2 regions of the Bacillus sp. MT94 genome follow, and region 2 is predicted to be linked to the other one. Evidence: riboswitches for the same ligand, from Rfam matches in the RefSeq annotation. Region 2 holds a riboswitch; the other holds the start of a gene.
The links. A riboswitch is a leader RNA that binds a small molecule or an ion and turns the genes downstream of it on or off. The one in region 2 is predicted to bind thiamine pyrophosphate.
Positions count from the first base shown of each region.

Region 1: it holds a riboswitch for thiamine pyrophosphate, as region 2 does, so the genes downstream of both, AC1Q51_RS24010 (MTH1187 family thiamine-binding protein) here and tenA (thiaminase II) in region 2, are expected to answer to the same signal.

Region 1 is NZ_JBXAEZ010000008.1:92,888-97,880, forward strand. It holds gene AC1Q51_RS23990 (ABC-F family ATP-binding cassette domain-containing protein) at 1-9, opposite strand, end outside; gene AC1Q51_RS23995 (ABC transporter ATP-binding protein) at 405-1,154, opposite strand; gene AC1Q51_RS24000 (ABC transporter substrate-binding protein) at 1,151-2,149, opposite strand; gene AC1Q51_RS24005 (ABC transporter permease) at 2,146-2,919, opposite strand; gene AC1Q51_RS24010 (MTH1187 family thiamine-binding protein) at 2,891-3,211, opposite strand; TPP riboswitch at 3,313-3,414, opposite strand; gene AC1Q51_RS24015 (non-ribosomal peptide synthetase family protein) at 3,467-4,993, opposite strand, start outside.
Region 2 is NZ_JBXAEZ010000003.1:654,063-659,055, reverse strand. It holds gene AC1Q51_RS15115 (DUF3965 domain-containing protein) at 1-289, shown strand, start outside; gene AC1Q51_RS15110 (hypothetical protein) at 530-868, opposite strand; gene AC1Q51_RS15105 (SH3 domain-containing protein) at 874-2,028, opposite strand; TPP riboswitch at 2,298-2,409, shown strand; TPP riboswitch at 2,470-2,573, shown strand; gene tenA (thiaminase II) at 2,659-3,354, shown strand; gene AC1Q51_RS15095 (ABC transporter ATP-binding protein) at 3,323-4,072, shown strand; gene AC1Q51_RS15090 (ABC transporter permease) at 4,072-4,824, shown strand; gene AC1Q51_RS15085 (ABC transporter substrate-binding protein) at 4,821-4,993, shown strand, end outside.

The sequences.
Region 1 (4,993 bases), on a different contig from region 2:
TATACTCATTTTTTTCTCTCCTTTACTTATCGTCCATAAGCTAAATAGAGAGACCAACAGTATGAAGCCTTATTTAATTATGCATATAAAAATGGGTAAGGTGAATACACCTTACCCATTACATATTATCGTAAAAAAGGATTAAGGTTCTTTACCTGCTGTCTTCAATTTAGCTTAATCTTAAAAAATGGGCAGACTTCTCCCATATCAAGCTAAAACCATTTGAAGAACAGTTGATAAAGTCATTTTATCCTTTCACTCCTTTAACATTTGTTATATTAAGAGTATAAACTACTCTGTTATATTCTATTCTCTATTTTCCCTTTTGTTCCTTCTCCATCTTTTCATATTCTAAAAAAAGCCTCTTAACAGTAATTATACTAAAAACTGTTAAAAGGCTTTTTCTATTTTTTCATATAAGGAGCTAACACACTTAAAATCTCTTCTTTATCCTTTTTTAATTCGAGTGATGTTAACATATCCATCGTTCTCGGTCTAGGTAATTTCACTTGTACCTCGCCAACAATTGACGCTGGTCTTTGAGATAAAATAAATACGCGATCTGAAAGCAAGATTGCCTCATCTAAGTCATGTGTCACCATAACGATTGTTTGCTTCTCTTGATGCCAAGAGTTTAAAAGCCAGCTATGTACTTCCATTTTTGTAAATGCATCTAACTTTCCAAAAGGCTCATCAAGCAGCATAATTGGCTTTTCACATAAATATGTGCGCAGAAAACTAATTCTTTGACGCATACCACCAGACAATTCATCTGGATAATGGTCTGCATATTCATCTAGTTCGAACTGCTTTAATGCTTCCATTCCTTCTGTCAGCCTTTGTTTTTTCGGCTTTCCTTCAATTTCTAACGGAAGAACGATATTTTGCAAAGCTGATCGCCACGGTAGTAATAAATCTTGTTGTGGCATATAACTAACAACATCTTGCTCTTGTACTTGCTTATCTTTATACATTACGTTCCCGCTTGTTGGTTTTTCAACATTTGCAATCATGTTTAATAATGTGCTTTTCCCGCAACCACTCGGTCCTACAAAAGAAACAAACTCTCCCTCTTGTATAGAGGCACTAATATTCTCTAATACATTCTTTCCGTCGAAAGATTTCACTATATTTTTTATTTGTAATCCGCTCATTTTTCACTTGGAAGGAATTCATTTGTAAAAGCATCTTTTACATCGATTTTCTTTTTAATAACTTTGTTGTCATATAAGAAATTCATGTAATTCGTCCAAATTTCTTCCTTCTGTACTCCCCATGCTTTCGCATCATCTTGATACTTCGTACTTAACCATTTCTGGCTTTCTTGAACTAAATCTTTATTTACATCTGGAACAGCTTTAATTAGAATATCAGCAGCTTCTTTCGGTTCCTTAATTGCAAAATTATAACCTTCTGTTGTTGCACTCATAAACTTTTTCACAAAGTCTTTATCTTGCTTCGTATGTTTTTCACTCGTAATAATAACAGGACTATAGAAATCAAGCGCTGGATCTAAGTCTTTCACCATAATCGTATTTAACTCTTTTCCTTGGCGCTTCGCTTCAATACCATCCCAACCGTAATAAATCCATTCGAAATCTGCATCACGGCCGATTGATTTAAAGAAATCTGTTTGTCCTAAGATGATTTTTTCAACTTTATTAAAATCAGCTTGATGCTTATCCATAATCGTCTTTAATGTCGCTTCTTCCGCTGGTCCTCCCCAGCCGCCATAACGTTTACCTTCAAAATCTTTCGGTGACGTCATATTATCTTTCTTAAGCGATGCAAACGCTGAAGTGTTATGCTGAATAATCGCTCCTACAGATACAACAGGAATTCCTTCCACACGAGCTAATGTTACATTTTCTTGTGCGCTTATTGCGAAGTCTGCTTTTCCTGATGCTATCATTTGCTCTGCTGTTACATTGTCACCTGGTTGAATAATTTCTACATCTAATCCTTGCTTTTTGTAATAATCTTTCGTTTGCGCTACATACAAGCCAGTATGATTCGTATTTGGAAACCAATCTAATACTACTTTTACTTTTTGATCTTTACTTGCACTTTCTTCTTTCTTCGCCGGATTACATCCAGCCACACCTACCGCTACTAAGGCAGCTAACATAACTTTCAAACCTTTTTTCATTTTCTGCCGTCCTTTCTATATATCCATGGTGCTGTTATTCTTGCCATAAACTCTACGATAAAATACAGGCATAATGTCACTATAACGATGATTGCTGCAACACCAAATACTCGGGCAGTCAAAAAGGATTTTGTAGCCCTCGTAAGCATAACGCCTAATCCTTCACTTGCACCGAGCCATTCTCCGATAATTGCCCCCATTACGCTATATGTAACTGCAATTTTTAAACCGGAGAAAAAGTATGGAAGCACTGCTGGAAATTTTACTTTCTGGTAAACTTGCCATTTTGTCGCCTTCATTGTTTGTAAAAGCTTCAACATGTTTTTATCTACTGTTTGAAAACCTTCTAAAATACTAAGCGCAATTGGGAAGAAACAAACGAGTATTACGACCATTACTTTCGGCAACATCCCATATCCAAACCAAATAATAAATAGCGGTGCAAGTACAACAATTGGAATTGTTTGCGAAATAACGAGCAATGGATTTATTAAAATACGAAATAACGGTATAACGTCCATAATAATTGCGATGCTCGTCCCCAATAAAATTGCAAAGAATAGTCCAATTATAACTTCCTGCAGTGTTTGCATCGTATTTGGTAATAGTAAATCTTTCATCCCAATTAATTCTTGAACAATGGCAGAAGGCTTTGGTAAAATCCACGGTTCGATTTTAAATAATGAAACAGATCCTTCCCATATCGCAATGAGAAGGATAAGCCAAATAGTTGTAATAAGTTTAGATTGCTTCTGGTTTTGCATATTCATCACGGTACTTCCAAACCTTTTCATCTATCGTTACACCAGTGCTTGGACGATAATGGATTTTAATAGAAGTAATCACTTCTTCTGCTCCAGCATCGACGCAAGCTTGTTGCGCACGTTTAACGACATCAAGAAGTACATCTAATTCTCCTTCCAAAGTTGTTTCCATTGCCCCTACTTCATAACGAACTCCCGATTGTTGCACAACTTCAATTGCTTTATCGACAACAGAATATACATCTTTCGTTTTCGCTTGTGGTACTACTGAAAATGACATTGTAACTTGTTGTGACATAATAAAATCCCCCTTATAAAATTAGATTTCAAAAATAAGAAAAGGCTTTCCTACTGCGTAGGAAAGCCTTGTATGCAAGTTATTATAGAATAACATATGCTACATCACTTTAAGTAACTCCCTACGCTGGCATTATCCAGATCAGGTTGAGGGTCGATGTTTACTTACATCCTCTCAGCCAATTGGCTCCCCGGTCCTTAATTCGTTTTCATTGTAGCATGATTTATTTTATTGAACAAACAAAAGCATGCATAATCATTTCATTATTTTTGGAAAATATCCAACTTTTTCACCATGAGCTAATAACTGCTGTATAAATTCTTTATTGATTGCTGGTACTATCAATTCTTTTTTCTTAATCCATTCATTCGTTCTACGCGTACCCATTACAATTTCAGATTGCTGCGCTCCATCTCCTGCAACTTGAGAAGCAATTAACTCTGCTATTACTTCATTTTCCTTCGCTAATTCAAGTCCGGTATTTACATATTCTGAAAGTGGAACCATTTCAAGATTGTATCCACACTCTCCAATTAACTGTATAAATTGTTCAAACTCAATTTGATGTGGATGACAAATATGTAACGTCTCTCCTACAATTTGCGAATCTTTTAAATACGATACAATTGATTTACTAGCAAAATCAATTGGTGTGAAATCAACTTTCCACTTCACATTTGGTGCTTTCCCAATTAATAGCATTGTTTTAATAAGACGATAAAATGCGTTTCCTTCAATATTTTGTTGGAACGAACCTGTTTCTGAATGACATGCTAAATTACCTGCACGATAAATATTTCCGCGCAAACCATTTTTCATTGCTTCACGAACAATGTTTTCCGCTTGTAGTTTACTATTTGAATATACATTCTCTAAGTCTACACTGTAATTAAAATCACCAGTTTTCATGTATGTATCCCATTGATCTACCGCTAATTCTAACGGGATACCAATTGTAGAAATAAAATGGAATGTAGCACCTTTCTCCGCTAATGCTAGCATACGGCTAGTTCCTTGGACATTTATATTTTCAAATTGTTTTACATCTCCAAAATGTCTTACATCTGCACCGCAATGAATTATCGTATCCATCTTAGAACTGATGAACATAAATTCTTCTTCGCTCATCCCAAGATACTCTTCCCCCAGATCACCAGCTACGGCCTGTATACGCTGTAACCATTCTTCACATATATCACTAAAGTAGCCTGTTAATGTATCTATAATTCTTTGTTGCACATCTTTGGTTGGTCTTACTAAACAATAAATAGTAGCAGATGTATCTCTCAACAATTCATATAATATGTGTGATCCTAAATAACCAGTAGCTCCTGTTAAAAAGACATTTGAAATCTGGGTTTCTTCCAAAACGTTTGCATACGTAATATTATCTGGTTCGTGAATCAGTTTATATTCACGAAATACTTCTTCTTTCTCTACTTTTACTTCTCGCTCAATTCGAGCTAATCCATATATCGTTCTTTCTTTAAAGAAATCTTGAATTGTTAAATGTGAAAAATCTTCTTTTAACAATGTTAAGACTCGTAATACTTTTAATGAATGTCCACCAATTGTAAAGAAATCATCATGCACTCCAACTTTTGAAATTCCTAATACTTCCGCCCAAGCGCGCGCTATTTGTTTCTCTGCTTTATTAGAAGGTGCAACATATTCTTGTAGACGAACCGGTTCATACTTTTCTTCTAACTGAGCTAACTTCTTAACATCAATCTTTTTATTAGGTGTAAGTGGTAATTCATTAATATAAATTAGTTTAGATGG
Region 2 (4,993 bases):
ATCTTATGTGCCATTTTTCGAGATGATACAAGTTCCACAGCATGCATATTATTGTGAAGAATTACTGTATATTTGTAAGGGCATTGAATATAAAGAAGAAACACTACGCAATTATATATTTATACAATTACATGATTGTTTACCATCATTCTTTAGGCTATTTCTTAAAAATAAGCGTTACGCAACGATTCATGATATTCTTTTCTATTGGTGCGATGACGAACAACGAATGAGCTTAGAGAAAAAATATAATCTGAGCTTTATTTATGAAAAATATGCTTGTGGATAAACAATATTTTCGATATGAAAAATTAATATAAATTAAAAAGGATCTCCAGTTTATGTGAGATCCTTTTTTGTTAGTAAAACAAGGAGAAAGTGATTAAAACAAGAAACAACATTCCATATAGAAGAAGTTGTGCAGTATAACTTCCTTGTATACCAAAAAAAGTATTGGCTTTCTTATACAAATGCAATATGTATTTTATTGGAGTATCTTTGAAAGATTGGTACACAGTGTCTCCTCTTTCTAAGCTTCTTGTTCTTGTTTTTGTTTTTGGTTATAAGGGACATTAATATATCTAGCTACAAATAATAAAACAGCCATAAAGAATACTGGAAATACAGTAGATAAATAAAAGCCATTACTAATTATATTTGTTATGAGAGCACTCAAAAGAAATATAGCGTTATAAATATGGGCAATTTTTTGTTTTAGTTGCACTTGAAATGATTCCATCATAATTTCTAATGCAACAAAAGCAATAATAATAGATAAAAATACAATGTTTGTATTGTAAATGATTAAACAACAGATTAAACCTAAAAAGGCTGCGTATTCAATTATAAGAGGTATATTGCGTGGCATACAATTTACCTAACTAAATATGGCAGTGGATTTACTGCATTTGTTTTTTCAAAATTCCATTCTCCATTATGTAATTCAAAATGAAGATGTTGCCCGTATGAATGACCTGTGTTGCCCATATGACCTACTAATTGTCCAGCTTGTACTTGATCACCAGTTTGTACAGTGCGATCCTTCATATGAGCATAAACAGTTGTATATAATTTCCCATTGATTTGATGCGCAATGAACACAACATTGCCATAGCTAGCTGAATAATAAGATTTCACAACTTTACCTGCAGCAGCAGCTTGGATAGAGACGTTCCCTGGAGCAGCAATATCTATACCATAATGCATTTGTTCCCAGCGTATATCAAAGGTTGAGCTAATTCTTCCTTGAGCAGGGAATTTGAAAGCAGCTGGAATAGATGAAGGCTGATCTGTTTTAGCCTGTGGTTGATTTTGTACTACATAGTGTTTTGCTACATATCCGTATCCTGTGCCAAAACGAATTTTATACCAAGTTCCTACAGTTTCTACTACTTGTACTTGTGTACCGTTTTGTAATGAACCGAGTAGAGCGCTACTTGTACTAGTGTTGCTACGTACATTCAGATTAGGTGTTGCAACAGTATATTTTGTATTATTTTGAACGGTGATTCCTTTTACTAAGGGTTGTGAACCATTAGAGATGAATGCTTTTTGTACGTAACCCGTTTGGCCATTATGTGATATTTTATACCATTCGCCTTGATCTTCTTGAACGGTAATAAACTTGCCATTTGGTAATACATCTAAAATGGAAGATTCTAAATTAGGTTCAGAGCGAACGTTTAATGCATTAGCATTGACGATGTATTGATCATTAGATTGAAGTTTGTTTTTTAGTAAAATAGCATCTTTTTGTACATAACCTACTTTATTATGAACAGATACTTTATACCAACCATTAGTTGTTTCAAGGATGTTCACTTTTGTATTAAAGCGAATTGTATCAATTGATGTGCTTTTTACGTTATCTTCTGTATGTAATGCTACTTGATCGACTTTGACATACCCAGTTTTAACATTAGATAATTGTTCAGCGTTTGCTTTTTGTACATTTGTTTCACCCATAGAAGGAAGTAAAGAAGCAATCGCTACAGTAGTTGCTGTTAAAGCCGTAGCTTTCATATTCATGGAATAGAGACCTCCTCTAGTTGTATAGTTGTAATTTTATTATAGTATAAAGATATAATATAGTGGGTGTATTCACATAAATGTAATATGAAATCAATATAAAAATAAATTTTTTGAGGATAATGATTCCTTTTTATACAATTAATTTGGGTTTTATTTTCTAAAATAGAATGTATGTATTGTATAACTTCAATATTTTGTTGATAATTAAGAAAATTAAAACAGTTGATGATGTCTTATTAGGGTGTTATACTGACAGTGATAATTTTATAGTTTGCTAGGAGAGCTGGTGTTGCCAGCTGAGAGTAGGCCGTAAGCCTTTGATCCTTTTTATTACCTGATCTAGATTATGCTAGCGTAGGGAAGCAATTCGGACACTAACAATGAGTCCCCGTTTCTTTGCGTATAGAAACGGGGCTTTTTTATTTAAAAATTTCATATTGAAACCACTAGGGGTGCTTGATTTGCTGAGAGAGGAATAATCCTTAACCCTTATAACACCTGATCTAGGTAATACTAGCGAAGGGAAGTGGAACATCGAATAAATGTATAATTTTATTTGCTGTAACCACTTCTTATATATAGAAGTGGTTTTTTATTTAGATACATATATTGAAAGGGGATAGAGAAATGAAATTTTGCGATAGATTATTAGAAACTGTGCAACCGGTTTGGGAGATGAGTCATAATCATCCGTTTGTAGTGGGTATGGGAGATGGCACGTTAGAAAAAGATAAATTCCAGTATTATATTATTCAAGATTATTTATATCTGCTAGATTATGCAAAGTTATATGCGATTGGTGTTGTAAAAGCAACGAATCCACAAGTAATGGGAAAGTTCGCTGAACAAATTGATGGGATATTAAATGGCGAAATGACAATCCATAAACAATATGCAAAAAGACTTGGAATTTCTATAGAGGATATAGAGTCTGCGAAACCATCTGCTAAAAATTTAGCTTATACAAATTACATGATGTCTGTATCTCAAAATGGCACACTTGCAGAATTAATAGCAGCGCTTCTTCCATGTATGTGGAGCTACTGGGAAATTGGAAAGCGTTTAAATGATATTCCTGGAGCAAGAGATCATGAGTTTTTTGGTGAGTGGATTCAAGGATATAGTTCGGAAGAATACGGTAATCTTTGTATTTGGTTAATAGATTTATTAAATGAAATGGCAGTTGGAAAGTCTGAGAAAGAACTAGATAGATTAGAGGAGATTTTCTTATATTCCAGTCGATTTGAATATTTATTCTGGGATATGTCCTATCGTAAGGAGATGTGGGGATTTGAGGAGCAAGAACATACTACAGTTTCATAATGTTTCTTTTCATTACGATGAGAAACCAATCATCCATGAATTAAATGCTTCTATACATGAGAAAGAGTTTGTCAGTATTATCGGACCGAGTGGATGTGGGAAAAGTACTTTATTTCGCCTTATTACAGGCCTAGATAAGGTAAGTATTGGAAAGATAGAACTGACAGAAACAAAGCACCATCCTGTAGGATATATGCCGCAAAAAGATATGCTTTTGCCGTGGAGAACAATTATTGAGAATGCTGCTCTGCCGCTAGAGTGCCAAGGTGTACAGAAGAAAGAAGCCCAAGTAAAGGCAAAGGAACTGTTATATAAATTTGGTTTACAAGGATATGAGACAAAACATCCGAAAGATTTATCTGGTGGTATGAGGCAACGCGTATCTTTTATCCGAACTTTGTTAACGGGCGGGGAGATATTGTTATTAGATGAACCGTTTAGCGCGTTAGATGCTTTAACGAAGGCCTCTTTGCAAGAATGGCTGTTTGAACAATGGCAAGAGTGGGAAAAAACAATTTTATTCATTACTCATGATGTTGAAGAAGCGTTATTTCTTTCGAACCGAGTTTTAGTAGTGGAACAGCAGCCGATAACGACTTTGACTGAGCGGATTGTACCACTTGATCATAACAGAACACGAAAAGATTTATATAAACCGGAAGTATTAGCGCTGAAAGATGAGCTTCTTAGTATGTTACAAAGGCAGGTACTTGTGTGATGAACCGATTGAAAGAATTAGTTCCTGCTATTACACTTTCTAGTATTTTACTAGCTGTGTGGGAAATAGGAGCAAGAATTGTAGATGAGATGTACATTTTACCGTCACCGTCTGCGATTGTAATGAAGATATGGAAACTAAAAGACATATTATTTACGGTTCATTTACCTGCAACGTTATACGTCGTTTTAATAGGTGTTGTTATTTCTATCGTATTAGGTGTAGGGCTAGCGATGTTAATGAATGCGAGTACATGGATGGAAAGAGCATTTTATCCATTATTAGTTGCTTCACAAACGATTCCGATTACTGCGCTTGCTCCGCTATTTGTTTTATGGTTTGGATACACAATTTGGAGTAAGGTTGTTGTCACAGTTTTAATTACGTTTTTCCCGATTGCGGTCAATACGTATGATGGACTGCGTAGTACAAAAAAAGAATGGGAGGAGCTCTTAGTTACATATGGAGCAACGAAAAGAGATATTTTTCTTAAATTAAAGTTGCCGTCTGCTCTTCCTTATTTTTTCTCAGCTTTAAAAATTGCAGTTCCGCTTAGTGTTATCGGAGCAGCAATTGGAGAATGGCTCGGTGCACAAGCTGGACTTGGATATTTCAGTAAGAGAATGATGACGCAGTTAGATGGAGCTGGCGTATTTGCACCCATTGTATTGTTATCATTATTAGCTATTTTCTTCGTCGTACTTATTTCCATATTAGAAAAGAAATTCATTAGTTGGAGGAAGCATTCATGAAATTTTTAAAGCGCATCTTTGTGTTTACATTATTAATTGCAATGATTACAGGATGTTCGAGTAATTCAGCATCAGAAAAAAGTAAAAAAGAGAAAGAAATAACAGTCATGTTAGATTGGTATCCAAATGCGGTACATAGCTTTATTTATGCAGCAATTGAAAAAGGATA